DNA from 3 places in the Streptomyces sp. NPDC001914 genome. Region 1 is predicted to be linked to each of the others. Evidence: predicted binding sites of a transcription regulator. Region 1 holds the regulator's gene; each other region holds the start of a gene.

Region 1 (9,999 bases):
GGCCGAGCGGCGACTTCTACGACGTGTTCCCGGCGGGCGACGGACGCTGGTGCTTCGCGGTCGGCGACGTCCAGGGCAAGGGGCCCGAGGCCGCCGTCGTGATCGGCCTGGCCCGGCCCTGGCTGCGACTGCTGGCCCGTGAGGGCTACGACGTCGCGGACGTCCTCGACCGTCTCAACCAGCTCCTCCTCGACGACGCGACGGAGGCAGCGGACGCGGCGGCCCGGGCGCTCGTGGCCGCGGGCGGACCCGGGCTCGGCGCCGACCTCGGCCCGCAGACGCGTTTCCTGTCCATGCTCTACGGCGAGCTGGTCCCCTTCGAGGGCGGTGTGCGCTGCACCCTCGCCTCGGCGGGGCATCCGCTGCCGCTGCTGCTGGGTCCCGACGGCGACGTACGGGAGATGGCCCGGCCGCAGACCCTGCTCGGCGTCTTCGAGGACCCCGAGTACACCTCCGAGACCTTCGAGATGTACCCCGGGGACACGCTCCTGTGCGTCACCGACGGGGTGACGGAGCGGCGCGACGGGTCCCGCCAGTTCGACGACGAGGACGGTCTCGCGCACGCCCTGGCGGGCTGCGCCGGCCTGAACGCCGAGATGATCGCGGAACGGATCCGCGCGCTGGTCCACGCCTTCGGCCCCCGCCCGCCCGAGGACGACATGGCCCTGCTGGTGTTACAGGCCGACTAGCCCACAGCGGCCGCCCGGCCCACCGCGGCCGCCCGGCCAAAGGCTCGCCGGACACGTCCACCCCGGGCGTGCTGGACAATGGAACGCATGCCTTCCGCACTTCCCGACGGTGAGCCCGTCCCCGACGACGGGGCGCTGCCCTCGCACGCCCTGGCCGGGGCGGCCGAGCGGCCCCTCGGGTTCTATCTCCACGTTCCGTACTGCGCGACCCGCTGCGGTTACTGCGACTTCAACACCTACACGGCGACCGAGCTGCGGGGCAGCGGCGGCGTGCTCGCCTCCCGCGACAACTACGCGGACACCCTGACCGACGAGATCCGGCTCGCCCGCAAGGTCCTCGGCGACGACCCCCGCCCGGTCCGCACGGTCTTCGTCGGAGGCGGTACGCCCACGCTGCTGGCCGCCGACGATCTCGTACGGATGCTGGGCGCGATCCGGGACGAGTTCGGGCTCGCGGACGACGCCGAGGTCACGACGGAGGCGAACCCCGAGTCGGTCGGCCCCGAGTACCTCGCGACTCTGCGCGCCGGGGGCTTCAACCGGATCTCCTTCGGCATGCAGAGCGCCCGGCAGCACGTCCTGAAGGTGCTCGACCGCACGCACACCCCGGGCCGCCCCGAGGCCTGCGTCGCCGAGGCCCGCGCGGCCGGCTTCGCACATGTGAACCTGGACCTGATCTACGGCACGCCGGGGGAGTCGGACGACGACTGGCGGGCCTCCCTGGAGGCGGCCCTCGGCGCCGGTCCCGACCACATCTCCGCGTACGCGCTGATCGTCGAGGAGGGCACGCAGCTCGCGCGCCGGATCCGCCGGGGCGAGGTCCCCATGACGGACGACGACGTGCACGCGGACCGCTACCTCATCGCGGACGAGGTGATGTCGGCGGCGGGCTTCGAGTGGTACGAGGTGTCGAACTGGGCCACCGCCGGCTCGCCGGACAGCCGCTGTCTGCACAACGAGCTGTACTGGCGGGGCGCCGACTGGTGGGGCGCGGGGCCCGGGGCGCACAGCCACGTCGGCGGCGTTCGCTGGTGGAACGTGAAGCATCCGGGGGCGTACGCGGCGGCACTGGCCGAGGGCCGCTCCCCCGGGGCGGGCCGCGAACTCCTCTCCGAGGAGGACCGCCGGGTCGAGCGCATCCTCCTGGAGCTGCGGCTGCGCGAGGGCTGCCCGCTCTCCCTGCTCCGCCCCGACGGCCTCGCGGCAGCCCGCCGCGCCCTGTCCGAGGGACTCCTCGAAGCCGGCCCGTACGACGCCGGCCGTGCCGTCCTCACCCTGCGCGGCCGTCTCCTGGCGGACGCCGTCGTCCGGGATCTGGTGGACTGAACGACGGGACGCCGTGACGGCGGGCTGCCCCGGCCGACGGCCGACCCAGGCCGCGGCGGGGGACCCGGCCCCGGAAGGGACCCGGCCCCGAAGGGGACACGGGCGCCCTCCCGTCGCCGGCGCCCGGCCCGTCACTCCGGTGGCGAAATCCGTCAGTCCGGCGCCCGGCCCGTCACTCCGGTGCCGAACGCGTCAGTCCGGCGTCCGGCCGTCACTTCGGCGTCCCGCCCGTCACTCCGGAGCCGTGACGAAGTCGATCAGTTCCTCCACCCGGCCCAGGAGGGCCGGTTCCAGGTCCTTGTAGGAGTGGACCCGGGACAGGATGTGCTGCCAGGCCGCGCCGGTGTTCTCCGGCCAGCCCAGGGCCCGGCACACGCCCGTCTTCCAGTCCTGGCCGTGCGGGACCCGGGGCCAGGACGGGATGCCCACCGAGGACGGCTTCACGGCCTCCCAGACGTCGATGTACGGGTGGCCGAGCACCAGGGCGTGCTCGCTCGTGACCGCCTCCGCGATCCGGGACTCCTTCGAACCCGGGACCAGGTGGTCCACGAGGACGCCGAGCCGGGCGTCCGGGCCCGGGGAGAACGCGTCCACGACAGCGGGGAGGTCGTCCACGCCCTCCAGGTACTCCACGACCACGCCCTCGACGCGCAGATCGTCGCCCCAGACCCGCTCGACCAGTTCGGCGTCGTGACGGCCCTCGACGTAGATGCGCCCGGCGCGTGCGACCCGGGCGCGTGCGCCGGGGACCGCCACCGAGCCGGACGCCGTACGGCTGGGGCGCACCGGCGCGGAGGCCGTCGGGCGGACCAGGGTCACCACCCTGCCCTCCAGCAGGAAGCCGCGCGGCTCCAGCGGGAACACCCGGTGCTTGCCGAAGCGGTCCTCCAGGGTCACCGTGCCCGCCTCGCAGCGGATCACAGCGCCGCAGAAGCCGGTGCCGGGCTCCTCGACGACCAGACCCGGGTCCGCCGGGACCTCGGGCACGGGCCGGGGCTTCTTCCACGGTGGGGTCAGGTCCGGAGAGTACTGGCGCATTCGGATGACGATAGGAGAAGCCCGGCCGCCCTCACCGCGACACGCCGAAACGCTCGGCCAGGGCGTCCCGTTGGGACCGTACGAACGCGGCGTCCACGACCGCCCCGTGGCCGGGGACGTACAGCGCGTCCTCGCCGCCCAGTCCGAGCAGCCGGTCGAGCGCGGCGGGCCAGCGCGACGGTACGGCGTCGGGGCCCGCCTGCGGCTCGCCCGACTCCTCGACCAGGTCGCCGCAGAACACCACCGTCGGGTCGCCCGGCACCACGACCGCGAGGTCGTGCCCGGTGTGTCCCTCGCCGATCCGCACCAGCAGGACCTGGACGCCGCCGTCGAGGTCCAGCCGCCAGGTGTCCCACACGAACAGGTCCCGGGGGCGTACGAGGGCGTCGGCCGCCTCCTCCGCGGCCCGGGGGTCCAGGCCGTTGCGCACCGCGTCCGCGTACAGCTCCTCGCGGCCGTCCTCGTACACCGCGGACGAGCCGCCCGCGGTGAAGATCCGCGCGCCGGCGAACGCCGCCGCGCCGAAGACGTGATCGAAATGGGGGTGGGTGAGCGCGAGAAGGGTCACACGGTGGCCGGTGAGCGCCTGCGCCTCCCGGCGCACCTTCGCGCCCTCCGCGAGGCTCGACCCGGCGTCGATCATCAGCGCCGCCCCCTCGCCGACGACGAGTCCCACCGTGCAGTCCCAGTCCGGAAGCCGCTGTCGCCCCACCCGGGGCGCCACCCTTTCCCACCCGAGCTCTTCCCAAGTCAGCCTCATGCGGCGACGCTAACGGTGAGCGGGTGCCGCGCACGACATCGCAGGCCCGCCCTTGCCCGGGGTGTGCCTCACCGCCGTACACTGAACCGGGGAACGTTGGCACTCGCGTGCGCTGAGTGCCAGGCGAAAGCCACGAAGGCCACGAAGACCACCGAGTCGACTTCTGGAGGTGCGCGATGCTCAGCGAACGCAGGCTCGAGGTGCTGCGCGCCATCGTCCAGGACTACGTGGGCACCGAGGAGCCGGTCGGTTCCAAGGCGCTCACCGAGCGGCACCGCCTCGGCGTCTCGCCGGCGACCGTCCGCAACGACATGGCGGTCCTGGAGGACGAGGGGTACATCGCCCAGCCGCACACCAGCGCCGGGCGCATCCCCACGGACAAGGGCTACCGCCTCTTCGTCGACAAGCTCGCGGGCGTCAAGCCGATGACCGCGCCCGAGCGCCGCGCCATCCAGAACTTCCTGGACGGCGCCGTCGACCTGGACGACGTCGTCGGCCGGACCGTGCGGCTGCTCGCGCAGCTCACCCGGCAGGTGGCCGTGGTGCAGTACCCCTCGCTGACCCGCTCGACCGTGCGCCACGTGGAGCTGCTCTCGCTCGCCCCCGCGCGGGTGATGCTCGTGCTGATCACGGACACCGGCCGGGTCGAGCAGCGCATGATCAACTGTCCGGCGCCGTTCGGTGAGACGTCGCTGGCGGACCTGCGGGCCCGGCTCAACAGCCGGGTCGCGGGGCGTCCCTTCGCGGACGTCCCGCAGCTCGTCCAGGACCTCCCGGAAGCCTTCGAGGCGGAGGACCGGGGTACGGTCTCGACGGTGCTCTCCACACTGCTGGAGACGCTCGTCGAGGAGACCGAGGAGCGCCTGATGATCGGCGGTACCGCCAATCTGACGCGTTTCGGACATGACTTCCCTCTCACCATCCGGCCGGTGCTCGAAGCGCTGGAGGAGCAGGTCGTGCTCCTCAAGTTGCTTGGAGAGGCCGGGGATTCGAGCATGACCGTGCGAATCGGGCACGAGAACGCGTATGAGGGACTCAACTCCACGTCCGTGGTCTCCGTCGGCTACGGTTCGGGCGGCGAGGCAGTAGCCAAACTCGGCGTGGTCGGCCCGACCCGCATGGATTACCCGGGAACGATGGGAGCGGTACGAGCGGTGGCACGGTACGTCGGACAGATCCTGGCGGAGTCGTAAGTGGCCACGGACTACTACGCCGTACTCGGCGTGCGCCGCGACGCGTCCCAGGACGAGATCAAGAAGGCGTTCCGGAGGCTCGCTCGCGAGCTGCACCCGGACGTCAATCCCGATCCGAAGACGCAGGAGCGGTTCAAGGAGATCAACGCCGCGTACGAGGTGTTGTCGGACCCGCAGAAGAAGCAGGTCTACGACCTCGGCGGCGACCCGCTGTCCCAGCAGGGCGGCGGCGCCGGTGCCGGAGGCTTCGGCCAGGGCGGCTTCGGGAACTTCTCGGACATCATGGACGCGTTCTTCGGCACGGCGTCGCAGCGCGGACCGCGCTCGCGCACCCGCCGGGGCCAGGACGCCATGATCCGCCTGGAGATCGAGCTCGACGAGGCGGCCTTCGGCACCACGAAGGACATCCAGGTCGACACGGCCGTCGTCTGCGGCACCTGCAACGGCGAGGGTGCCGCGCCCGGCACCGCCGCGCAGACCTGTGACATGTGCCGCGGCCGCGGCGAGGTGTCCCAGGTGACGCGGTCCTTCCTCGGCCAGGTCATGACCTCGCGGCCGTGTCCGCAGTGCCAGGGCTTCGGCACCGTCGTCCCGACCCCGTGCCACGAGTGCGCGGGCGACGGCCGGGTCCGCTCCCGCCGCACCCTCACGGTCAAGATCCCGGCCGGTGTGGACAACGGCACCCGCATCCAGCTCGCGGGCGAGGGCGAGGTCGGCCCCGGCGGCGGCCCCGCCGGCGACCTGTACGTGGAGATCCACGAACTGCCGCACTCGACCTTCCAGCGGCGCGGCGACGACCTGCACTGCACGGTCACCATCCCGATGACCGCGGCGGCCCTCGGCACCAAGGTGCCGCTGGAGACGCTCGACGGCATGGAGGAGGTCGACATCCGTCCGGGCACGCAGTCCGGCCAGTCGATCCCGCTGCACGGCCGGGGTGTCACGCACCTGCGTGGCGGCGGCCGCGGCGACCTCGTCGTGCACGTCGAGGTCATGACGCCGACCAAGCTCGACCCGGAGCAGGAGCGGGTGCTGCGCGAGCTCGCCAAGCTGCGCGGCGAGGAGCGGCCCACCGGTCAGTTCCAGCCCGGTCAGCAGGGGCTCTTCTCCCGGCTGAAGGACGCCTTCAACGGCCGGTGATCCAGGCGGGGCACGGGGCCCGACGCGTCCCGTGCCCTCCACGTCGGAGGCCGAATCCGGCCGGACGACCGGATTCGGACTTGCCCGGGGGACGTGACAACATGCCGTCATGTCCTCCGCGCTGACCGATCTCTTCCCTCACCCGATCGTGCAGGCCCCCATGGCGGGCGGAGTCTCCGTCCCGCAGCTCGCGGCCGCCGTGTCCGAGGCCGGCGGGCTCGGCTTCCTCGCGGCGGGGTACAAGACCGCCGACGGCATGTACCAGGAGATCAAGCAGCTGCGCGGGCTGACCGGCCGTCCCTTCGGCGTCAACCTGTTCCTCCCGCAGCCCGAGCACGCGGACGCCGCGGCGGTCGAGGTGTACGCCCACCAGCTCGCCGGCGAGGCCGCCTGGTACGAGACCGAGCTCGGGGACCCGGACAACGGCCGCGACGACGGCTACGACGCCAAACTCGCCGTCCTCCTCGACAAGCCGGTGGCGGCGGTCTCCTTCCACTTCGGCGTCCCGAAGCCGGAGGTGCTTCAGTCGCTGCGGCGCGCCGGCACCCTCACCCTGGTCACCGCGACCACGGCCGAGGAGGCCGTCGGCGTGGAGCGGGCCGGCGCCGACGTGGTCGTCGTGCAGGGCATCGAGGCCGGCGGACACCAGGGCACCCACCGGGACAACCCGGAGACGGACGGCACGGGCGTCGGCCTGCTCACACTGGTCGCACAGGTCCGCGAGAGAGTGGGCATCCCGGTCGTCGCCGCCGGCGGCATCATGCGCGGCAGCCAGATCGCCGCCGTCCTCGCCGCGGGCGCCGACGCGGCCCAGCTCGGCACCGCCTTCCTCGCGACCCCCGAGTCGGGCGCGGACGCCGTGCACAAGCGGGCGCTGACCGACCCCCTCTACGTCCGCACGGAGCTCACGCGCGCCTTCTCCGGACGCCCGGCGCGCGCGCTGGCCAACCGCTTCATGCGCGAGCACGGCCCCTACGCCCCCGCCGCCTACCCCGAGGTCCACCACCTCACCGTGCCGCTGCGCAAGGCGGCCGCCAAGGCGGGCGACGCGCAGGGCATGGCCCTGTGGGCGGGGCAGGGCCACCGCATGGCCCGCGACCTGCCCGCCGGGCAGCTCGTGGAGGTACTGAACGCAGAAATCGCGGCCGCCGAGACAGCGTTGTCGGCCGCCGCCGAGATCCCGGAAGAGGGTGCGGACCGATGACGGCACCGGTGTTCCTGGTCGAGCACTTCGACGCGGACGGCGAGGGACGCCATGTCCTCGACGGACCCGAGGGACGGCACGCCGTCTCCGTGAAACGGCTGCACAGCGGTGAGGAGGTCGTGCTCACCGACGGGGCCGGGCGCCGGGCCGCGTGCGTGGTCCTCGGCACCGAGGGCAAGGACCGGCTGATCGTGCGGATGGGCGAGGTCACCGAGGAGGCGCCCGAACAGCCGCGCATCACGGTCGTCCAGGCCCTGCCCAAGGGGGACCGGGGCGAGCTGGCCGTCGAGACCATGACCGAGACCGGCGTCGACGCGATCGTCCCCTGGGCCGCCTCCCGCTGCATCACGCAGTGGAAGGGCGAGCGGGGTCTGAAGGCGCTCGGCAAGTGGCGGGCCACCGCCCGGGAGGCGGGCAAGCAGTCCCGCCGGGCGCGCTTCCCGGAGGTCGCGGACGCGATGACGACCAGACAGGTTGCCGCACTTCTCGCCAAAGCCGATCTCGCCGCCGTGCTCCACGAGGACACCGCGCTCGGCACCGAGCCCTTCGCGACCGCCGCGCTGCCCGCGTCCGGCGAGATCGTCCTGGTGGTCGGCCCCGAGGGCGGGATCTCCGCCGACGAGGTCGCCCTCTTCACCGAGGCCGGCGCGAAGACCTTCCACCTGGGGCGCACGGTGCTGCGCACCTCCACGGCCGGGACCGTGGCCACCGCGCTGCTGCTGGCCCGCACCGGCCGCTGGTCCTGACCCACCGCCCGCCGGCCCGACCACGACCGTCCGCACATCGAACGGGAAGCCCATGGAACTCGCCCAGGTACGACTGCTCGTCTCCGACTTCGCCGCCTGCTACCGCTTCTACTCCGAAGTCCTCGGCCTCAAGCCCCAGTCGGGCGCCGCCGAGGGACCGTACGAGAAGTTCAGTCCCGTCATCGGGTCCGCGGGCATCGCCCTTCAGGACCGGGCCGCGATGACGGAGATACTGGGTGAGATCGGCGACCCCGTGACCGGACACCGGTCGCTGGTCGTGCTGCGGGTGGACGACCTCGACACCTACTGCGAGCAGGTCGTCTCGCGCGGCGCGACCCTCCTGCACGGTCCGGCGCCCATGACGGACCGCATGCGCGTCGCCCACCTCAAGGACCCCGAGGGCAACCTGGTGGAGCTCCAGGAGTGGCTGCTGATGCTCGGCTGACGGCCGGTCAGGAGCCCGCCGGGACCGGGCAAACGGGGAACCTTACGGCTTCCCCGGCCCGCCGGGCAACACCTTCGGGTGGTTGTGCCCCCGATGGCCGCATGCGGTCTACCGCGCACCGCCGCGCGGTGGCACGCTGCGGTCCATGGGGGCTCTGAGGTATTCCAGACACCGGACGAGGCACGGGCGGGTCCTGACGGCCGCCGGGCTGGGCGCGGTCGCGGTGTTCGCCATGACCGGCTGCGAGCCCATGGACGGACTCAGCACCGCGACCGTGGCCTACACGACCGACAAGACGGCGACCAGCGAGCTGAACAACCGGCACGTGGACGTGAGGTGGCTCACCTGCACCGCGAGCCTGGGCAACGCGGGCAAGGCCTACACGCCGGGAAAGTCGCCCTCGCCGAGCGAGAACACCGTGGCGACCGTCGACTGCCAGGGCCAGACCGGCGACGGCCGGGCCATCACCGTCAAGGGCAAGGTCACCCGCGCCGTCAACGGCGCCTGCGTACGCGGCGATCTGCGCGCCACCGTCGGCGGAAAGCAGGTCTTCCACGTCAAGGGCCTCGGCGACTGCGGCGCCGGACGCACCCCGCCGGCCACCTACCGTCCCACCGGCGGGCAGCCCGACCCCACCGTCACCGTCACCGTGACGAGGACGATGTGGTGCAAGGGCGACCCCACCTGCTGGCCCTCACAGGGCAAGTGACCTGCCGGACCGTACAGGGATCAAGTGATCCGAACCTCTACCCGGGCCCCGCACGCCCTGCATAGGGTGATCGGGTGACCGATTCCGCAGCCTCCGCGTACATCCGGTTTCCCCATCTGCACGGCGAGTTGGTCGTCTTCACGGCCGAGGACGACATCTGGGCCGCCCCGCTCGACGGCGGCGGCCGCGCCTGGCGGGTCAGCGCCGACAACGTCCCGGTCAGCCATCCGCGCATCTCCCCGGACGGTACGACCGTCGCCTGGACGTCGACGCGTGACGGAGCCCCCGAGGTCCACGCGGCCTCCCTGGACGGCGGCCCCGCGAAACGGCTGACCTACTGGGGCAGCGTCAAGACCCAGGTGCGCGGCTGGACCCCCGACGGGCAGGTGCTCGCCCTCAGCACCCAGGGACAGGCCAGCCTGCGCCGCACCTGGGCACGTGCCGTCCCGCTCGACGGGGGCCCCGCGACGACCCTGCCGTACGGGCCCGTGGGCGACGTCGCCCACGGCGGGAACGGTGTCGTCCTGCTCTCCGCCCCGATGGGGCGCGAGGCCGCCTGGTGGAAGCGGTACCGGGGCGGCACGGCGGGCAAGCTGTGGATCGACCGGGACGGCGACGGGGAGTTCGTCCGGCTGCACGAGGACGTCGACGGCAACATCGAATACCCCTTCTGGGTCGGCGAGCGGATCGCCTTCCTCTGCGACCACGAGGGCGTCGGCGCCCTGTACTCCTCCCTCGCCGACGGGTCC
Region 2 (9,999 bases), on a different contig from region 1:
CGTGCCGCCGATCCGCAGGCCGCTTTCGAGGCGTTGCGGGGGCCGCTGGGTGAACTTGCCGCCCGGCACGGGCTGATCGTCGAGCCGGGGCGCATGGTCCTGGAGCTGCGTCCGCCGGGCATGGACAAGGGGGTCGCCCTTCTGGAGTACATCCGGGAGACCGGTGCCGAGGCCGTTCTGTACGCGGGTGACGATCTGGGGGATCTGCCCGCCTTCGCCGCCGTCGAGAAGCTGCGCTCCGACGGGATTCCCGGGCTCCTGGTGTGCAGCGGCAGCTCCGAGGTCGCCGAGCTCGCCGAGCGGGCCGACCTGGTGGTCGAGGGGCCCGCCGGAGTCGTCCGGCTGCTCGCGGCCATCGCGGCCGAACTCCCCTGACCCGGCCGCTCGTCACCCCGGTGACCCGGCGCGGGTCAGGCTTGTCTCGCCCCCTCCGCCCCTACCCGTCCCGAACCTGGGGCTCCGCCCCAGACCCCGCTCCTCAATCGCCGGAGGGGCTGAACTTTTGCCGGCCGGGGCTGAAATCTTGCACGGCACCCGAGACGTGACCCCCTGGGGCTCCGCCCCGGACCCCGCTCCTCAATCGCCGGAGGGGCTGAACTTTTGCCGGCCGGGGCTGAAATCTTGGGCTGGGACCGCCACCACGATGCACCCGCGGCCGGGATCCGGCGGAAGGGGACGTGCCGGTACATCGATGGCCGTCGCCACTAACGGTCACTTCTCCGTCCGACGGCGGCGGCCTGATGTACCGGCGCGGCCCCGACCCACCCACCGGACCGGAACCGCGACCGCCGCCCGCTCCCGGTCAGGACTCCAGTTCGTGGAGTTGGTCCAGGAACCACTGGGCCGGGGGGAGGGCCGTGGCGGCCGCGGTCAGGCGTTTGGTGCGTTCCGCGCGTTCGCCCGGCTGCATCACGAGCGCCTCGTGCAGCGCCCGCGCCGTCCCGGTCACGTCGTACGGGTTCACGGAGATCGCGTCCTCGCCCAGTTCCTCGTACGCCCCGGCCTCCCGGGACAGGACCAGCGCGCAGCCCTCGTCGGAGACGACCGGGATCTCCTTGGCGACGAGGTTCATGCCGTCCCTGATGGGGTTGACGAGGGCGACGTCGGCGAGCCGGTAGGCGGCGAGCGAGCGCGCGAAGTCGTCCTTCACGTGCAGCACCACCGGGGTCCAGCCAGGCGTCCCGTACTGGGAGTTGATCTCGTCAGCCACGCGCTGCACCTCGGCCGTGTAGTCCCGGTACACCGCGAGGTCCTGCCGCGACGGATAGGCGAACGCCACGTGGACGACCCGCTCGCGCCACTCCGGGTGGTCGTCGAGGAGCTGCCGGTACGCCAGCAGCCCCCGCACGATGTTCTTGGACAGCTCGGTCCGGTCGACGCGCACGATCGTCCGGCGGTCCGCGCCGATCTCCTCGCGCAGCGCGGCCATCCGCTCCCCGACGTCCGCGCGGTGCGAGCGCTCGCGCAGGAACTCGGCGTCCGCGCCGAGGCCGTGCACGCCGACGCGGGTCTCGCGCACCGGCGCCCCGGTGCCGTCCAGGTGCTCGATCGTCCTGGGGGCACCGTCCGGGGGCAGGACGGCGCGGTAGCGGGCGGGATCGGTCTCCTCCGCGCAGCGCATGAACGCGGTGGCCCACCGCCAGGTCAGGAAGGCCACCCGGTCCGCGCCGAGCATGCCCGCCATCAGCTCCGCGCGGATGTCGTCGGGCAGTATCCGGAAGTAGTCCTCGGGCGCCCACGGGGTGTGGGAGAAGTGACCGATGCGCAGGTCGGGGCGCAGTTCGCGGAGCATCCCGGGCACCAGGCACAGGTGGTAGTCCTGGACCAGCACGGCCGCGCCCTCGGCCGCCTCCTCGGCCAGCGCCTCGGCGAAGGCGCGGTTGTAGGTCCGGTACGACTCCCACTGGCGCCGGAACTCCGCGTCGAAGACCGGCTCCAGCGGGGTCTGGTAGAGCAGGTGGTGCACGAACCACAGCACGGAGTTGGCGATGCCGTTGTACGCGTCGGCGTGCGTGTCCGCGTCGACGGCCAGCATCCGTACGCCGTCCTCGTGGACTCCGCGCCGGACGGCCTCCCGGTCACCGTCGCCGAGCGCGGAGCAGACCCAGAGGGCGCCCGCGTCCGGCCCGATCGCCGAGAGTCCCGAGACGAGGCCGCCGCCGCCGCGTCTGGCGTGCAGCGAGCCGTCCTCCCGTACCTCGTAGGTGACCGGGCCGCGGTTGGAGGCGACCAGAATCCTGTGGGCACCGTGCGTTGAAGCCATGCCTCGAAACCTAGCCCCGTCTCGAAACGCTCAAACGCGCCCTTCGGCCGTATGCGATGCCCGGCCGTTCAGGGCCTGACTACGCGGCTTCGCGCGCCTGGTACTCGGAGATTTCGCTCATCGGCGGCCTTTCCTCCGTGTCCACGGAGTACGTGCGCGGCCGGAAACCGTCGCGGTCGCGCTCGAACTGGGTGAGGGAGGGGCGGATCAGGTGCCCGCGTGCCAGCCGGAGCTGTGCGGTGCGGTAGATGGCGGCGGCCATGCGGCCGAGTGCCTGGCCGTCCTGGTGCCGGTGCTTGCGCACCCCGACGTCGACCTGGGCGAGGGCGTCCAGGCCCACCAGGTGCAGGGCGTCGACGAGCATGCCCAGTTCGACGCCGTAGCCGACGGGAAAGGGGAGCTGTTCCAGCAGCGAGCGGCGGGCCGCGTACTCGCCGCCGAGCGGCTGGACGAAGCCCGCGAGCTGGGGCCAGTGCATGTTCAGCAGGGGGCGGGCCATCAGCTCGGTGACCCGGCCGCCCTGCCCGCCGCCGCCGGCCATCGGGCGGTCGTACATGGCCTTGACCAGGTCCACGCCAGGGTCGGTGAGCAGCGGTCCCACGATCCCGGAGACGAAGTCGGACGAGAACTCCCTGAGGTCCGCGTCGACGAAACAGACGATGTCCCCGCTCGTCACGAGCAGCGACCGCCACAACACCTCGCCCTTGCCGGGCACGGCCGGGATGCGCGGGAGGATGTCGTCGCGGTGGACGACCCGCGCGCCCGCGGCGGCGGCGACCGCGGCGGTGCGGTCGGTCGATCCGGAGTCGACGACGACGATCTCGTCGACGAGGGGCACCTGCTGCATCAGGTCGTGGCGGATGATCGCGACGATCTCGCCGACCGTCTCCTCCTCGTTCAGCGCGGGCAGGACGACACTGACCGTGGAGCCGGTGACGCGTTTGGCTGCCATGATCTTGTGGAGCGGGCGGTCGGTCGCGGACCAGGAGCGTGTGCTCAGCCAGCTTTCGACTTCTCTCAGCACCGTCTGCGGCTCCTCACTGTCTGATCACACGCTCTCATCGGCGTGCCCGCTGCGGCCAGCGGCAGATCGATTGCCGTCGTCTCGCGGTTCGGACGACTATCTCAACTGTCCTGGCCTTCGGTTACAGTCTTGAACAACGCGCATGACCATCGCATGTCCTGGATCGTCGGCGCGTATCGTGTTCAACAGTTCAACAATCAAATACCGCTCATCCAGAGGGGCAGAGGGATACGGCCCGATGAAGCCCCGGCAACCCTCCAGCCGGTCTCGTACCGATCGATGTCGATCGCGTCGCGAGGCTCCCGGCTAGGGAAGGTGCCAAATCCGTCTCACGGCGAAGTGCGTCGTGAGGAAGATGAGGAGAAAGGGCCTCGCCTCCATGGCTGCGCAGACAGTTGCAAGCACCACGAACTCCGCCGACGCGGTAGACCTCGGCCCCGCCGCGGCGCTTTCCTGCCGCGAGTGCGGACACCGCGTCCCGCTCGGCCCGCTCTTCGCCTGCGAGGAGTGTTTCGGCCCGCTGGAGATCGCCTACGACTTCTCGGCGTACGACACCGAGGAACTCCGCAAGCGCATCGAAGCGGGACCCGCGAACATCTGGCGCTACGCGCCGCTGCTGCCCGTCCCCGCGGACGTGGCGGACAAGCCGAACATCAACCCCGGCTGGACCAAGCTCGTCCAGGCCGACAACCTCGCCCGTGAGCTCGGCGTCGACGCCGGAAAGCTCTTCGTCAAGGACGACTCCGGCAACCCGACGCACTCCTTCAAGGACCGCGTCGTCGCCCAGGCCCTCGAAGCGGCCCGCGCCTTCGGGTTCACCACCCTCTCCTGCTCCTCCACCGGCAACCTGGCCGGAGCGGTGGGCGCCGCGGCGGCCCGCGCCGGCTTCCGCTCCTGCGTGTTCATCCCGCACGACCTGGAGCAGGGCAAGGTCGTCATGGCCGCGGTCTACGGCGGCGAGCTCGTCGGCATCGAGGGCAACTACGACGACGTGAACCGCTTCTGCTCCGAGCTGATCGGCGACCCGGCCGGCGAGGGCTGGGGCTTCGTCAACGTGAACCTGCGGCCGTACTACGCGGAGGGCTCCAAGACCCTGGCGTACGAGATCTGCGAGCAGCTCGGCTGGAGGCTCCCCGACCAGCTCGTCGTGCCGATCGCCTCCGGCTCCCAGCTCACGAAGATCGACAAGGGGCTCCAGGAGCTGATCAGGCTCGGACTCGTCGAGGACAAGCCGTACAAGATCTTCGGCGCCCAGGCCGAGGGCTGCTCCCCGGTCTCCGTCGCCTACAAGGCCGGCCACGACGTCGTACGGCCGCAGAAGCCGGACACCATCGCCAAGTCGCTCGCGATCGGCAACCCGGCGGACGGCCCGTACGTGCTCGACATCGCGCGGCGCACCGGCGGCGCGGTGGAGGACGTGAACGACGAGCAGATCGTCGACGCGATCAAGCTGCTCGCGCGCACCGAGGGCATCTTCGCGGAGACGGCGGGCGGCGTGACCGTCGGCGTCACCCGCAAGCTCATCGAGAACGGTCTTCTCGACCCGGCCCTCACCACGGTCGTGCTGAACACCGGCGACGGCCTCAAGACCCTGGACGCGGTGGCCTCCGACACCGGGCTGACCGCGACCATCCGCCCGAACCTCGACTCCTTCCGAGAGGCTGGCCTCGCATCATGAGCGTCAACGTCCGCATCCCCACCATCCTGCGCACCTACACCGGTGGCGCCGCCGAGGTGACGGCCGAGGGCGCGACCCTCGCCGAGGTCATCAGCGACCTGGAGAAGAACCACACGGGCATCGCCGCGCGCGTCCTGGACGACCAGGGCAAGCTGCGCCGTTTCGTGAACGTGTACGTCAACGACGACGACGTGCGCTTCGAGCAGGGACTGGAGACGGCGACCCCGGACGGCGTCGGCGTCTCGATCATTCCGGCCGTCGCCGGAGGCTGATCGTTACCCTCGGTAATGCCGAACACATTGCGTTCACATAATTGCCCCCTCCGTGAGACAAGCGGAGGGGGCAATTCTGTAGGGTTGAACGCGCTAGAGTTGGGGAAGTCGCGCCGATCTGGATGTTGGTTTCATGCCGGACGCATATGAGTGACCCTTCGGCGGGCGACAAGAAGTAGCCAAAATGGCTCACCTTTTTGGGCATTTTATGGCATTTGCGGGGCCCGACTTGCCCCGAATCCTTGCGCATTCTCCGCATATCATTGATCGGCCATGCCCAGAATTCTCGTCCGATTGACCTGTTGCAGAGGGCAGTTGGACAGATACATTCAGCCGCGGTCGACGCGTTCCGGCGCACACCCCCAACCGTTGGGGGGTGAGGTCTGACCCGGATCCGCGAAGTGTGGATCTGTGCAAGGGCCAGTAATAGGGGAGTTAGGCATGGCTCAGGGCACCGTCAAGTGGTTCAACGCGGAGAAGGGGTACGGCTTCATCGCGGTCGACGGTGGTGCGGACGTCTTCGTGCACTACAGCGCGATTCAGATGGACGGCTACCGCACCCTTGAAGAGGGTCAGCGAGTGGAGTTCGAGATCTCGCAGGGCCAGAAGGGTCCGCAGGCGGACATGGTCAAACTCGCCGTCTGATCGGGCGCGAACGACCACCGACTCACTCACGCACGAGGGGCCCGCATCCCGCAGGGGATGCGGGCCCCTCGTGCGTCCCCGGCCGGTCCTGCCGCGTGGCGCGTGCGCCCGCGTGCCCGCGAGCCCCCTCGGCCGGGGCGTCGCGCGGAGGCTGCCCGGCGGCCCTGTTTTGCTGAGAGGCGCTTGCACTCGCAGGGGTCGAGTGCTAATCATTGGCGTTAGCACTCTCCGAGTGAGAGTGACAGAACTTGGATCGGGCCGGCGAGGCTCACGGGCCTGTGGGGCAAGGAACCACAGGGCTCGGGGGCCGTCCGTCGCGGGCGCGGGCGCGATCCGGAGCAATCCACCCCGTCCGGGAGGACCACTTCACATGGCCAAGATCATCGCGTTCGACGAGGAGGCACGGCGCGGTCTCGAGCGCGGGATGAACCAGCTCGCCGACGCCGTCAAGGTCACCCTCGGCCCCAAGGGCCGCAACGTCGTCCTCGAGAAGAAGTGGGGCGCGCCCACGATCACCAACGATGGTGTTTCCATCGCCAAGGAGATCGAGCTCGAGGACCCGTACGAGAAGATCGGCGCCGAGCTGGTCAAGGAAGTCGCCAAGAAGACGGACGACGTCGCCGGTGACGGTACGACCACCGCGACCGTTCTCGCCCAGGCGCTCGTCCGCGAGGGCCTGCGCAACGTCGCCGCCGGCGCCAACCCGATGGCCCTCAAGCGCGGTATCGAGAAGGCCGTCGAGGCCGTCTCCGGTGCCCTGCTGGAGCAGGCGAAGGATGTCGAGACCAAGGAGCAGATCGCTTCCACGGCCTCCATCTCCGCCGCCGACACCCAGATCGGCGAGCTCATCGCCGAGGCGATGGACAAGGTCGGCAAGGAAGGCGTCATCACCGTCGAGGAGTCCCAGACCTTCGGTCTGGAGCTGGAGCTCACCGAGGGTATGCGCTTCGACAAGGGCTACATCTCGGCGTACTTCGCCACCGACATGGAGCGTATGGAGGCCGTCCTCGACGACCCGTACATCCTGATCGCGAACTCCAAGATCGCGAACGTGAAGGACCTGCTCCCGCTCCTGGAGAAGGTCATGCAGTCGGGCAAGCCGCTGCTGATCATCGCCGAGGACGTCGAGGGCGAGGCCCTGTCGACCCTGGTCGTCAACAAGATCCGTGGCACCTTCAAGTCCGTCGCCGTCAAGGCCCCGGGCTTCGGTGACCGCCGCAAGGCCATGCTCGGCGACATCGCCATCCTCACGGGCGGCGAGGTCATCTCCGAGGAGGTCGGCCTCAAGCTGGAGAACGCGGGTCTGGACCTGCTGGGCCGCGCCCGCAAGGTCGTCATCACCAAGGACGAGACCACGATCGTCGACGGCTCCGGCTCGGCCGACCAGGTCGCCGGCCGTGTGAACCAGATCCGTGCCGAGATCGAGAACTCGGACTCGGACTACGACCGCGAGAAGCTCCAGGAGCGTCTGGCGAAGCTGGCCGGCGGCGTGGCCGTCATCAAGGCCGGTGCCGCCACCGAGGTCGAGCTCAAGGAGCGCAAGCACCGCATCGAGGACGCCGTTCGCAACGCGAAGGCGGCCGTCGAGGAGGGCATCGTCGCCGGTGGTGGCGTGGCCCTGCTCCAGGCTTCCTCGGTCTTCGAGAAGCTCGAGCTCTCGGGTGACGAGGCGACCGGCGCCAACGCCGTGCGTCTGGCCCTGGAGGCCCCGCTCAAGCAGATCGCCGTCAACGGTGGCCTCGAGGGTGGCGTCATCGTCGAGAAGGTGCGCAACCTTCCCGTCGGCCACGGCCTGAACGCCGCGACCGGTGAGTACGTCGACATGATCGCCGAAGGCATCATCGACCCGGCGAAGGTGACGCGCTCTGCCCTGCAGAACGCCGCCTCCATCGCCGCGCTGTTCCTGACCACCGAGGCCGTCATCGCCGACAAGCCGGAGAAGGCCGCCGCGGCCGCTCCGGGCGGCATGCCGGGCGGTGACATGGACTTCTGATCGACCCCGTCGATCAACGTCCTGACGTTCCGAGGGCGGCACCTTCCCGCGAGGGAGGGTGCCGCCCTCGGGCGTTTCCCGGCCCGGACGCCTGCCCCTGCCCCGGACGCCTGCCCCGGGCGTTCGCCGGGGACGGTACGGCCCGTTACGTGGCCCGGATCACAGGGGTGAGTGCGGGGGCGGCGGAATGCCTCGCCCGGTGCGGAGGTTGACGCTGACGAGCAGTCGATGCATGTGCACATACCGCATGGAATCTCCTGTTTCGCAGACAGCCCGACGTCATACCGCCCACCTCCCCGAGGAGCCCCCACGTGACCGCTGACGCCGCGTCCCGCGCAGCCGAGATCCTGGCCCGTCCCATCTCCATCAACGGCCTGACCGTCCCGAACCGGATCGCCATGGCCCCGATGACCCGGATGTTCTCGCCGGGCGGCGTACCGGGAGAGGACGTGGTCGGGTACTACTCCCGCCGCGCCGCCGCGGGCGTCGGCCTGATCGTCACCGAGGGCACCTACGTGGGCCACGACTCGGCCGGGCAGAGCGACAGCGTGCCGCGCTTCCACGGCGAGGACCAGCTCGCCGGCTGGGCGAAGGTCGCCGACGCCGTGCACGCGGGGGGCGGCACGATCGTCCCGCAGCTGTGGCACATCGGCATGGTCCGCAAGGCGGGCGAGCCGCCCTTCGCCGACGCCCCGCCGGTCGGCCCCTCCGGCCTCTACAAGGAGGGCGCCGAGGTCACCGGCAAGAGCATGACCCAGCAGGACCTCGACGACGTCATCGAGGCGTTCGCCAAGGCCGCCGCCGACGCCGAGCGCATCGGCTTCGACGGTGTCGAACTGCACGGTGCCCACGGCTACCTGCTCGACCAGTTCCACTGGGCGGGCACCAACCGGCGCGAGGACGCCTACGGCGGCGACCCGGTGGCCCGTACGAAGTTCTCGGCGGAGATCGTCGCCGCGGTGCGGGCGGCCGTCTCGCCCGAGTTCCCCGTCATCTTCCGCTACTCGCAGTGGAAGCAGCAGGCGTACGACGCCCGCCTCGCGGAGACCCCGGAGGAGCTGGAGGCGATCCTCGCCCCGCTCGCCGCGGCCGGAGTGGACTCCTTCCACGCCTCCACGCGCCGCTACTGGGAGCCCGAGTTCGACGGTTCCGACCTGAACCTCGCCGGCTGGACGAAGAAGCTGACGGGCAGGCCCACCATCACCGTCGGCTCGGTCGGTCTGGACGGCGACTTCATCAAGGCCTTCGCGGGCGAGGGCTCCCCGGTCAAGGGCATCGACGACCTCCTCGACCGCATGGAGCGCGACGAGTTCGACCTCGTCGCCGTCGGCCGCGCGCTGCTCCAGGACCCCCAGTGGGCGGCGAAGGTCCTGGCCGGCCGCTTCGACGAGCTCGCGCCGTACGACGCGGCGGCGCTCGGCTCGCTGAGCTGACAGCTTCCCGGTAACGGGGGGAACGGGGGAGGGACGGCGCCCGCTGTGACGCGGGCGCCGTCCCTTTTTTGCGCTCTTCCGGTCAGCCGAGGTGCGCGACGAAAGCGCCCCAGGCTGCGGTGCCGAAGGTGATCACCGGGCCGGGGTTCTTGGAGTCCCGGACCGGGATGACGTTGCGTCGGCTTTCGGCGACCTCCAGGCAGTTCCCGCCCTCGCCCCCGCTGTAGCTGGACTTGTGCCAGGTAGCGGTGGTCAGGTCGCTCTCACGGGTGTTGGTCTCCATGCCCGTAATCCTGCGCCACGGATTCGATCAGGGCCAGCGAGTCCTGTGGTGAAAGGGCCGCAGCCTGAAGCAGGTTGAAGGTGAGGTTGTGGCGGGCGACTGTTGCCGGATCGTCCATCAGCTTCCCCATGTCCGGTCCCTCGACGAACGACAGCGGGGGCGCGTCCTCGAACTCCATCAGCTTCAAAGGGCCGGTCATCGACGCATGGGCTCCGGAGCTGAACGGCAGTACCTGGGCAATGATCCGGTGTTGACGGGCCAGGGCCGTGATGTGAAGGAGGGCCGCTGACATCACCCCGCGACCGCCGACCCGGCGCCGGAGTACGGCTTCGTCCAGAACCACCCACAACAACGGCGTTGTTGGATGGCCGATGAGACGAGCGCGTTCGAGTCGGGCCGTCACCAGAG
Region 3 (9,999 bases), on a different contig from region 1:
GGTGGGAGAATCGAGGTGGATCAACCGGACCAGGGGGCCGGAGGCGGCGCCATGACATTCATGCAGTTGATTGACTGTAGAACCAGTCGGTTCGACGAGATGAACCGGCTGATGGACACGTGGGTCGAGAAGACCAAGGGGAAACGGACCGCGACGCACAGCGTCATCGGCAAGGACCGCTCCGACGCGAGTCACTTCGTGGAGATCGTGGAGTTCCCGTCGTACGAGGACGCGATGCGGAACTCGAAGCTCGCGGAGACCGACACGATCTTCCAGGAGATGGTGGCGCTCTGTGAGGGCATGCCGACGTTCACGGACCTCGACGTGGTGCGCGACGAGCAGCTCTACGCGGCGAACATCCGCGGCTTCTTCGAGATGCTGGGTGCTCCCGGGGAACTGCCGCCGCTCGACGGGCTGATGGCGGAGAGCTATCACGACCACGATCCCGCCAACGAGCAGGACACCATGGGGCTCGACGCGATACGGCGCGAGATGGAGATGTGGCGCGGCGGCTTCGACTTCACGTTCACCATCGACGACCAGATCGCCGAGGGCGACCGCGTCTGCTCGCGGTGGACCTGGAGCGGCACGCACACGGGTGACTTCATGGGGATCCCGGCGTCCGGGAAGCAGGTCTCCATGACCGGCACGACGATCTTCCGGTGCAACGAGGACGGAAAGATCGCCGAGGGCTGGTGGGAGTACGACCGGCTGGGCCTGATGGCGGATCTCGGCGCGCTGGACGCGATGGAGGGCTGAGGCCACTCCCGCACGGGGACGGTCCCGTGCAACGAGGCCGCTCCGCACGGGGATGGTCCCGCGGAACGCGAGAGGTCCCCGTTCCTCGTGGAACGGGGACCTCTTCACGACGTCACGCCCCGGGGGGCGTGTCCGCGCTCAGGGCGTCGGACGTCAGTGGGAGTGGCCGTGGCCGCCGTGGCCGGCGTCGGCCTCTTCCTCGGCCGGCTTCTCGACGACCAGGGTCTCGGTCGTCAGGAGCAGGGAGGCGATGGAGGCCGCGTTCTCCAGGGCGGAGCGGGTGACCTTGACCGGGTCGATGACGCCGGCCTTGACCAGGTCGCCGTACTCGCCGGTGGCGGCGTTGAAGCCCTGGCCCTTGTCGAGCTCGGCGACCTTGGAGGTGATGACGTAACCCTCGAGGCCGGAGTTCTCGGCGATCCAGCGCAGCGGCTCGACGGCGGCGCGGCGGACGACCGCGACACCCGTGGCCTCGTCGCCGGTCTTGTCGAGGTTGCCCTCGAGGACCTTGACGGCGTGGACGAGCGCGGAGCCACCACCGGAGACGATGCCCTCCTCGACCGCGGCGCGGGTCGCGGAGATGGCGTCCTCCAGACGGTGCTTCTTCTCCTTCAGCTCCACCTCGGTGGCGGCGCCGACCTTGATCACGCACACGCCGCCGGCCAGCTTCGCGAGGCGCTCCTGGAGCTTCTCGCGGTCCCAGTCGGAGTCGGTGTTCTCGATCTCGGCCTTGATCTGGTTGACGCGGCCGGCGACCTCGTCGCTGCTGCCGGCACCGTCGACGATCGTGGTGTCGTCCTTGGTGACGGTCACGCGGCGGGCGCTGCCGAGCACGTCCAGGCCGACCTGGTCGAGCTTGAGGCCGACCTCCTCGGCGATGACCTGACCACCGGTGAGGGTGGCGATGTCGCCGAGCATGGCCTTGCGGCGGTCACCGAAGCCGGGGGCCTTCACGGCGACGGCGTTGAACGTGCCGCGGATCTTGTTCACGACCAGGGTCGACAGGGCCTCGCCCTCGACGTCCTCGGCGATGATCAGCAGCGGCTTGGAGGCGTTCGACTGGATGACCTTCTCCAGCAGCGGCAGCAGGTCCTGGATGGAGCTGATCTTGCCCTGGTGGATGAGGATGTACGGGTCGTCGAGGACGGCCTCCATACGCTCCTGGTCGGACACCATGTACGGGGACAGGTAGCCCTTGTCGAAGGCCATGCCCTCGGTGAAGTCGAGCTCCAGACCGAAGGTGTTGGACTCCTCGACGGTGATGACACCGTCCTTGCCGACCTTGTCCATCGCCTCGGCGATGAGCTCGCCGACCTGCGGGTCCTGGGCGGACAGACCGGCGACGGCGGCGATGTCGGACTTCTCGTCGATCGGGCGCGCGGTGGCGAGGAGCTCGTCGGAGACCGCCTTGACGGCCGCGTCGATGCCCTTCTTCAGCAGCGCCGGGGAGGCACCCGCGGCGACGTTGCGCAGGCCCTCGCGCACGAGCGCCTGGGCGAGCACGGTGGCGGTGGTCGTACCGTCACCCGCGATGTCGTTGGTCTTGGTCGCCACCTCCTTCACGAGCTGCGCGCCGAGGTTCTCGAACGGGTCCTCGACCTCGACCTCACGGGCGATGGTCACACCGTCGTTGGTGATGGTGGGAGCGCCGAACTTCTTGTCGATGACGACGTTGCGACCCTTGGGGCCGATCGTCACCTTCACCGTGTCGGCAAGCTTGTTGACGCCGCGCTCAAGGGCGCGACGGGCGTCCTCGTCGAACTTCAGGATCTTCGCCATGGAAGCGGTTCAGCCCTCTCGGAAAATGTGGAGAACGAACCGCGCCCCCGGCGCCCGGCTGGAATATCGCGGGTGCCAGGGGCGTGGTTCACTGCAATGCTTGGTGCGGGGTCGCCCGGGGACGAACCCCGAACTCCCTTACCAGGTGAATTACTTCTCGATGATCGCGAGCACGTCGCGAGCCGAGAGGACGAGGTACTCCTCGCCGTTGTACTTCACCTCGGTGCCGCCGTACTTGCTGTAGAGAACGATGTCGCCGACGGCGACGTCGAGCTCGACACGCTTGCCGTCCTCGATGCGGCCCGGGCCCACGGCCAGGACGACGCCCTCCTGGGGCTTCTCCTTCGCCGTGTCGGGAATGACCAGGCCGGAGGCCGTGGTCTGCTCGGCGTCGAGCGGCTGGACCACGATGCGGTCCTCGAGCGGCTTGATGGCAACCTTGGAGCTGGCGGTCGTCACGATCCGACCTCCCCCTTCGGAGATCTCACGGGGTTAACTGTCTGAGGTGGCGACCAGGTCGATCCGTCGTCGCGGGTGCCGGACCTGCCCGTCGCTGTTGGCACTCTCCAGGGGGGAGTGCCAGACCTGAGACTATGACTGTGATTAGCACTCGGTCAAGCGGAGTGCCAAAGCCGTCCGGCGTGGCGTGGACCGGAAGGGGCGGGACCCCACCGAACGGGCGCACTCCGGAAGGGGCTCGCCGGTGCGAGTCCCTTGATGCCGGTCCGCCGCTCGGCGCCCCCGAAGGCCGTTCTCTCTCCCCCGGGTGCCCTCTAGAGGTAGTTCTCCAGCCGCGCCACGGTGAAGCCCTCGCGCTGGATCCTCCGGAGCAACCGGAGCGTGGCGTCCGTGAGACCGCCTTCGCCGGGGCCCGCGAGGATGTCGCCCGGCCGGAGCCGGTGCGCGTCGGCCGTCCTGCCGAGGACGATGGCGGCGACCCCGCAGTCGGCGGCGGCCCGCAGGGTGGTGTCGTCGTACCTGCCGTAGGGGGGTCGCAGCAGCCGGGGCCGGACGCCGAAGCGCCGTGCGAGCTTGTCCTGCTGTCCGCAGATCTCGGCGCGCTGGCCCGCGTAGGGCAGACCGCGCAGGGTGACGTGGTCGAGGGTGTGGTTCTGCAGGTTCGCGCCGACCGCGCGCAGCCGGGCGAGACGCCCGTATCCGGGGCCGGCGACCCGGTCCGTGAGGAACATGCTGACCGGCAGGCGCAGTTCGCGGACCATGTCGGCGAACCGCGGGTCGCGCTCCGCCCCGTCGTCGTACGTCAGGAAGACCACCTTGTCGCGGGTGCGCACCTGGGTCACGACGGGCGGCAGTCCCGTGTCCGCGGTGCGCGCGGTGCTCCGTACGGTCACGTCCGGCGCCGGGGTCAGGGGGCCGGCCAGACCCCAGCGGCGGTACGCCGACTGCGTCGGGTGGACTCGCTGGGCGGCCTTCTTGCCGAGGCGCTCGATGGGGTCGACGGACTGGGCGCAGCCGCTGAGCAGTGCCGCCACGAGCAGCCCGGCGGCCGGCGCGCGCAGCCTCACAGGTAGTCCTCCAGGCGTGCGACCGCGTATCCCTTGGCGGTGACCGTCCTGAGGAAGCGGCGGACCATCTCGGGCATGGTGCCCGTCCCTTGCTCGCGGCCCTGGAAGTGGGTGAGGACGATGTCGCCGGGGTGCAGGTCCTGGTCCTCCTCGCGGTACTCCCAGTGGTCGGCGAAGACTTCCTCGTTCCAGATGGGCGCGTACCTGATGCCGCAGGCCCTGGCGGCGCGCAGGGTGTCCTGGTCGTAGTTGCCGAACGGGGGGCGGAAGACGGTCGGGCGTCTGCCGAACTGCTTCTCCATCACGTCCTGCATGCCGCAGATCTCGCGCTTCTGCCGGGCGTAGGAGAGCGCCGGCAGATAGGGGTGGTGCAGCGTGTGGTTGTCGAGGGTGACGCCCCGGTCGCGCATCCGCCGGAAGTAGCCGTAGTCGTCCTTGACGAGGAAGTCGCTGAGGAAGGCGGTGTACGGGATCCTCAGGTCGCTCATCATCCGCAGGAACGCGGGGTCCTTCTGGGCGCCGTCGTCGACGGTGAGGAAGACGACCTTGTCCTTGGTGGGGACGGTCGTGAAGACCGGCGGCAGCCCCAGTTCCTTCTGGCCGTCGACCTCGAAGCCCTTGCGGGCCTCGATGACCGGCTTCCTGGCGGGCGGCGCCGGAGGCGTCAGCGGCACCGCCGTCAGGCCCCAGCGCCTGGCGACGGCGGCGCGCCGGACCTGTGCCGCCCGGAGCCGGGAGGCGTACGCGGCGAGGGCGCCGGCGGGGCCCTCCAGGTGTGCGGCCCGCGGGGCGTGGGCCCCTCCGGCGCCGCCGTCGGCTCCGGGTGCCGGGGCCGCGCCGGACCCGGCGCAGCCGGAGGCGAGGAGGGCGAGGGCGAGCACGCCGACTCCCCGGCGCACACCGGCCCCTCTTGCGCCGTTTTTATCATTTTGTCGTACGGGTCGCATGGAGCCGGATCCTCCCAGCTCACCTCCCGCGCGAGGGCCCCGACACCGCCGCCGGAAGCACACCGTCCACCGACTGGCCCACAATGGCCGGGTGAACGACGTCTCCTTCGCCCCCCTCCTCACCGCCGAGGGCCGCGCCCTGCTCGACGAGGTCCGCGCCACGGAACCGGCGCAGGAACTGGCCGTCGCCACCCGGCTGCGCCGCGAGCACCCGGCCGAACTGGTCTCGGCGGCCCTCGGTCAGGCACGCCTGCGGCAGCGGGCGGTGGCGAAGTTCGGCGCCGAGGACGCCGGACGGATGTTCTTCACCCCGAACGGGGTCGAGCAGTCCACCCGGACGAGCGTGGCCGTGCACCGCGCCGAGCGGCTGCGCGCGCTCGGCGTCCGCTCCGTCGCCGACCTGTGCTGCGGCATCGGCGGCGACGCCATCGCGCTGGCCCGCGCCGGAATCCGCGTCCTGGCCGTCGACCGCGATCCGCTGACGGCCGCCGCCGCCCGCGCGAACGCCGACGCGCTCGGACTCACGGACCTGATCGAGGTGCGCGAGAGCGACGTCACCGAGGTGGACACCGCCTCGTACGACGCCGTCTTCGTGGACCCGGCGCGCCGCGGCGGCCGCGGCCGGATCTTCGACCCCGAGGCGTACTCGCCGCCGCTGTCCTGGGCGGTCGCGGCGGCCCTGCGCGCCCCGGTCGCGGCGCTGAAGATCGCCCCCGGCATCCCGCACGAGGCGGTCCCGGCCGAGGCGGAGGCCGAGTGGATCTCGGACGGCGGGGACGTGAAGGAGGCGGTGCTCTGGTTCGGCACCGAACCCGGCCTGGTGCGCGCCACCCTGCTGCCGGGCCCGCGCGAGCTGCGCGGCCGCGGCCTGCCCGATCCCGGGGTCAGGCCGGTCGGGCGCTATCTGTACGAGCCGGACGGCGCCGTCATCCGCGCGCACCTGGTCGCCGAGGTGGCCGAGGACCTGGACGGCGGGCTGATCGACGAGACGATCGCCTACGTCACCGCGGACGCCCTGCGCCCGACGCCGTACGCCTCCGCGTACGAGATCACCGACCGGCTCCCCTTCAACGTCAAGAAGTTGAAGGCGCTGCTGCGGGAACGGGAGGTCGGTGTCCTGACCGTGAAGAAGCGCGGATCGGCCGTCGAGCCGGAGGAACTGCGCCGCAAGGTGAAGCCCCAGGGCCCGCACTCCGCGACGGTGTTCCTGACCCGGGTGGCGGGCGCACCGACCATGCTGGTGGGAGCACCCGCCAAGCCGTCCGCCGCTGCCGGCGGTCGCTGAGCGGACCGGGGTCCGGCCCGGCGACGGGCCGTGGTCCCGGGCCCGTCCGCACCACCGGTGCCCCCGCGGACGGCCCGGCGAGGGCGGACGAACCCGCTCGGGGCGGTGCGCCGATCACCCCGGGAACGGATCACCGCACGGGGAACCTCACGATTTCCGCGACTCGCGCGCCCGCGCCTCCAGCAGCGCGCGTTCCCGCTCGTTGCGCGCCAGCGCGGCCGCCCGCTCGAACTCCGCGCGTGCCTCCCGTGTACGTCCTAGGCGGGCGAGGAGGTCGCCGCGCACGCTCGGCAGCAAGTGGTAGTCGCGCAGGGCGGGTTCGTCGGCGAGGGCGTCGACGATGTCCAGGGCGGGGCCGGGGCCCTCGGCCATCGAGACGGCCACGGCCCGGTTCAGTTCGACCACGGGGGACGGGGAGCGGGCCGCCAGCAGGCCGTACAGGGTGGCGATCACGCCCCAGTCCGTGTCCTCGTAGGTGTAGGCCTGCGCGTGGCAGGCGGCGATGGCGGCCTGGAGCGCGTACGGTCCCGGACGGCCCGTCGCGACGGCGTTGGCCCGGCCGAGCGCGGTGAAGCCGCGGCGGATCAGCAGGCGGTTCCAGCGGCGGCGCTGCTGGTCCTTGAGGAGGACGGGCTCGCCGCCGGGCCCGGTGCGGGCGGCCGCCCGGGACTCCTGGAGCTCCAGCAGGGCGGCGAGGGCGTGCACCTCGCTCTCCTTGGGCATCAGCTCGGCGAGCACCCGGGCCAGCCGGAGCGCGTCCTCGCACAGCGCGGGGCGGAGCAGGTCGTCGCCCGCCGTGGCCGCGTACCCCTCGTTGAAGACGAGGTAGATGACCTCCAGCACGGATCCGAGCCGGGCTTCGCGCTCGGGCCCGTACGGGACCTCGAAATCCACGCCCTTCGCCGCCAGCGTCCGCTTGGCCCGCACGATCCGCTGGGCGACGGTCGCCTCCGGGACGAGGAAGGCGCGGGCGATCTCGGACGTCGTCAGACCGCCGAGGAGCCGCAGGGTGAGCGCGATGCGGGCCTCGGCGGACAGGACGGGATGGCAGGCGGTGAAGACCAGGCGCAGCAGGTCGTCGTCGATGTCGTCCGGATCGGCGGGTGCGTCGAGATGGTGCGGCGCGGACAGCGAGAGGTCCCGCCCGACCTCCTCCAGCTTGCGCGCGTACCGCTCACGGCGGCGTACGAGGTCGATCGCCCGGTGCTTGGCCGTGGCCGTCAGCCAGGCGCCGGGATTGTCCGGCACCCCGTCGCGCGGCCACTGCTCCAGCGCCGCGACCAGGGCGTCCTGCGCGAGTTCCTCCGCGATGCCGACGTCACGGACGATCCGGGCCACGCCCGCGATGATGCGGGGGGACTCGATGCGGTAGATGGTCTCGACGGCGGTGTCGACACCGCCGTCGGGTGCTCGGGTGGGCTGCTGTTCCACAACCCCCCATGAGACACCCACGGCGGCGCCGGGCCAAGGAGCGCTCAGCCCTCGGCGATCTCCCGCACCTCACAGGTGACCGTCCAGTGCTCCTCGTGGACCTTCAGGAAGCGCTTGGTCCACTCCAGGGCCTCGGCCATGTCCTTGCACTGCATGATCGCGTAGCCGCCGACGACCTCCTTGGACTCGGTGAAGGGCCCGTCGGTCACGGACAGTTCCCCGCCCACGTAGTGGACGCGCTTGCCCTGCGCGCTGGGTGTCAGGCCCTCGGTCTGGAGCATGACACCGGCCTTGGTGATCTCCTCGATCAGTTCGCCCATCCGCTGCATCAGTTCGGGGCTGGGGCCTTCGGCGGGTGCGGTGCGCTCGTCGATCTGGACCAGGGAGAGGTAGCGGGGCATGGTGACTCCTCGTGTCGGTGGTGTCTCGGAGGCGGGGCTTCTTCCCGCCTCTCACCAGTGCGTCGAACGGGGAGACCCCGGATCGACACCCACCCCGGAATTCTCCGGAAGATTTTTCCCGGGGCCCGTCCGTCCGGTGTTCGCGCAGGTCGGACGGCGGCTACCGGAGTACGGAACCGAAGGCGGCCTTGGCGTAGGGGGCCCCGAGCGTCCTCCCTCCCAGGACGAGGGCCCCGTCCGTGACGACGCCGGTCGCGGCGCCGCGCAGCAGCCACACGGCGCCGTTGCCCGCGTCCTCGTTCGCCGCGGAGGCGGCCAGGTCGGCGTGCCCGTCGTGGCCGACGTCGAGCAGGCGGACGGTGTGGCCGAAGCCGTCCCCCGGCTCGGACACTCCGGGGACCCCCTCGGTGTCCTGGGTGAACGCCCGGGCGTGCGCGCCGGTCAGTCCGGAGCGGCTGCCCCGCAGCACGTCGACGACACCGGTGGAGCCGTTCTCGCCGGGGGCACCGACCGCCACGTCGTCGATGCCGTCGCCGTCGACGTCACCGACCGCGATCGACGCGCCGAACATGTCGCCGGCCTCCCTGACGCCGGGCACGCCGGGCGTGTCCTGCGTGTACTCCTTCCAGCTGCTCTGGTCCTGGCTCGGCCCGCCGGCCGAGCCGGGGACCACGGTGATGGCGTCGCCGTAGCCGTATCCGCCGATCAGGTCGTCGTAGCCGTCGCCGTTGACGTCGCCGAGGGTGAGGACACCGTCGCCGGTCAGGTAGTAGCCGGTGAGCCGGGTGAGGCCGAAGAGGCCGCCCAGGTAGACCCGGCCGCAGTCGCCGCCCTCCCCGCAGTAGGCGGTGAGCGCCAGGTCGGCCCGGCCGTCGCCGTTGATGTCCCCGGCCGTGCCGTCGTGGACGTCGATGTACTGGAGGTGGTCGGGGTCGAGCGGGGCCGCGGCGGCCGGGGTGCCGGAGCGGGTGACGGGGCCCGTCCAGACCTCCGCGGTGGTGCCCCGCGGATCGTCGCCGCCCGTGTAACTGGCGCGGAAGACGGCGAGGTCGAGGTGTCCGTCGCCGTCGAAGTCACCGGTCTGCGTGTTGTTGCCGGGGACCGGGGTGCCGCCGGACAGACCCCGCGGACCGCCCCAGAGCACGACCGCGTCGGCACCGGCCGCACGGGTGCCGACGACGAGGTCCGAGTAACCGTCGCCGTCCAGGTCGCCCTTGGTCAGCTGGAGGCCGAACGTCTCGTAGGCGGTGGGGTCGCCGGGAACGCCGGCCGTGGCGCGGCTGACGATCGTGCGCCGGATGCCGGCGAGCCCGTGCGGGCCGCCGTACAGGACGGCCGCGTAACCCGCCCTGGTCCGGCCGCCGACGGTCGCGTTCGGGGCGCCGACGACCAGGTCGGCGTACCCGTCGCCGTTGAAGTCGTCGCGGACGGAGGCCGTCGTCGGCGACGCGGAGGCGGGAGGAACGGCGACGCCCAGTGCCGCGAGTCCCAGCGTCAGCGGGACCGCCCAACGGGCGTACGAACGTGCGGAGAACACCGGGAGGCTCCTTCGGCGCGTGAACATGTCACCGCACACGACCCTCCGGTCGCCCCGATGGTTGCCCCGGAGCCGGACCCGTCAGCGCAGGGACGCCCACAGCTTCCCGGCGGCCGGTTCGCGGGCCACCACCCGGTTGGGGTCGGACGGCGCCGTCGCCACCGGCATCATCACCGTCCTCACCTCGTCCGAGGACAGACCCTTCAGGCTCTGGCCCAGGTCCATCAGCTCCTTCAGGGAGTCGAGGCCGGTGTCCGTGGTCAGGCTGGAGGTGACCGCGTCGGCGACCTTGTAGAGCCTGGCGGGATCGGTGAGCAGGTCGGTGGCGGACATC

Evidence for each region. Region 1 encodes HrcA, which represses chaperone genes, less so after heat shock. Its sites were predicted from a motif close to TTNGCACTCNGNNNNNCNGAGTGCNAA; they were not measured.
Region 2: the regulator HrcA is predicted to act here: its motif matches at 6,101-6,127, upstream of groL (chaperonin GroEL).
Region 3: the regulator HrcA is predicted to act here: its motif matches at 3,142-3,168, upstream of groES (co-chaperone GroES).

The regions. Positions count from the first base shown of each region.
Region 1 covers NZ_JBIASW010000010.1:209,237-219,235, reverse strand. Annotated here, with positions in the region: gene ACFYYF_RS27505 (SpoIIE family protein phosphatase) at 1-689, shown strand, start outside; gene hemW (radical SAM family heme chaperone HemW) at 777-2,015, shown strand; gene ACFYYF_RS27495 (DUF3097 domain-containing protein) at 2,247-3,053, opposite strand; gene ACFYYF_RS27490 (MBL fold metallo-hydrolase) at 3,085-3,813, opposite strand; gene hrcA (heat-inducible transcriptional repressor HrcA) at 3,990-5,006, shown strand; gene dnaJ (molecular chaperone DnaJ) at 5,007-6,146, shown strand; gene ACFYYF_RS27475 (nitronate monooxygenase) at 6,256-7,350, shown strand; gene ACFYYF_RS27470 (16S rRNA (uracil(1498)-N(3))-methyltransferase) at 7,347-8,096, shown strand; gene ACFYYF_RS27465 (VOC family protein) at 8,149-8,541, shown strand; gene ACFYYF_RS27460 (hypothetical protein) at 8,687-9,250, shown strand; gene ACFYYF_RS27455 (S41 family peptidase) at 9,325-9,999, shown strand, end outside.
Region 2 covers NZ_JBIASW010000011.1:184,243-194,241, reverse strand. Annotated here, with positions in the region: gene otsB (trehalose-phosphatase) at 1-375, shown strand, start outside; gene ACFYYF_RS28735 (trehalose-6-phosphate synthase) at 803-2,263, opposite strand; gene ACFYYF_RS28730 (glucosyl-3-phosphoglycerate synthase) at 2,343-3,287, opposite strand; SAM riboswitch class I at 3,493-3,649, shown strand; gene thrC (threonine synthase) at 3,667-4,965, shown strand; gene ACFYYF_RS28720 (MoaD/ThiS family protein) at 4,962-5,237, shown strand; gene ACFYYF_RS28715 (cold-shock protein) at 5,679-5,882, shown strand; gene groL (chaperonin GroEL) at 6,253-7,875, shown strand; gene ACFYYF_RS28705 (NADH:flavin oxidoreductase) at 8,187-9,308, shown strand; gene ACFYYF_RS28700 (DUF397 domain-containing protein) at 9,391-9,591, opposite strand; gene ACFYYF_RS28695 (helix-turn-helix domain-containing protein) at 9,572-9,999, opposite strand, start outside.
Region 3 covers NZ_JBIASW010000002.1:307,803-317,801, reverse strand. Annotated here, with positions in the region: gene ACFYYF_RS06500 (ester cyclase) at 52-759, shown strand; gene groL (chaperonin GroEL) at 913-2,538, opposite strand; gene groES (co-chaperone GroES) at 2,689-2,997, opposite strand; gene ACFYYF_RS06485 (polysaccharide deacetylase family protein) at 3,312-4,064, opposite strand; gene ACFYYF_RS06480 (polysaccharide deacetylase family protein) at 4,061-5,011, opposite strand; gene ACFYYF_RS06475 (methyltransferase domain-containing protein) at 5,103-6,296, shown strand; gene ACFYYF_RS06470 (RNA polymerase sigma factor) at 6,444-7,727, opposite strand; gene ACFYYF_RS06465 (YciI family protein) at 7,772-8,128, opposite strand; gene ACFYYF_RS06460 (FG-GAP-like repeat-containing protein) at 8,289-9,665, opposite strand; gene ACFYYF_RS06455 (LCP family protein) at 9,747-9,999, opposite strand, start outside.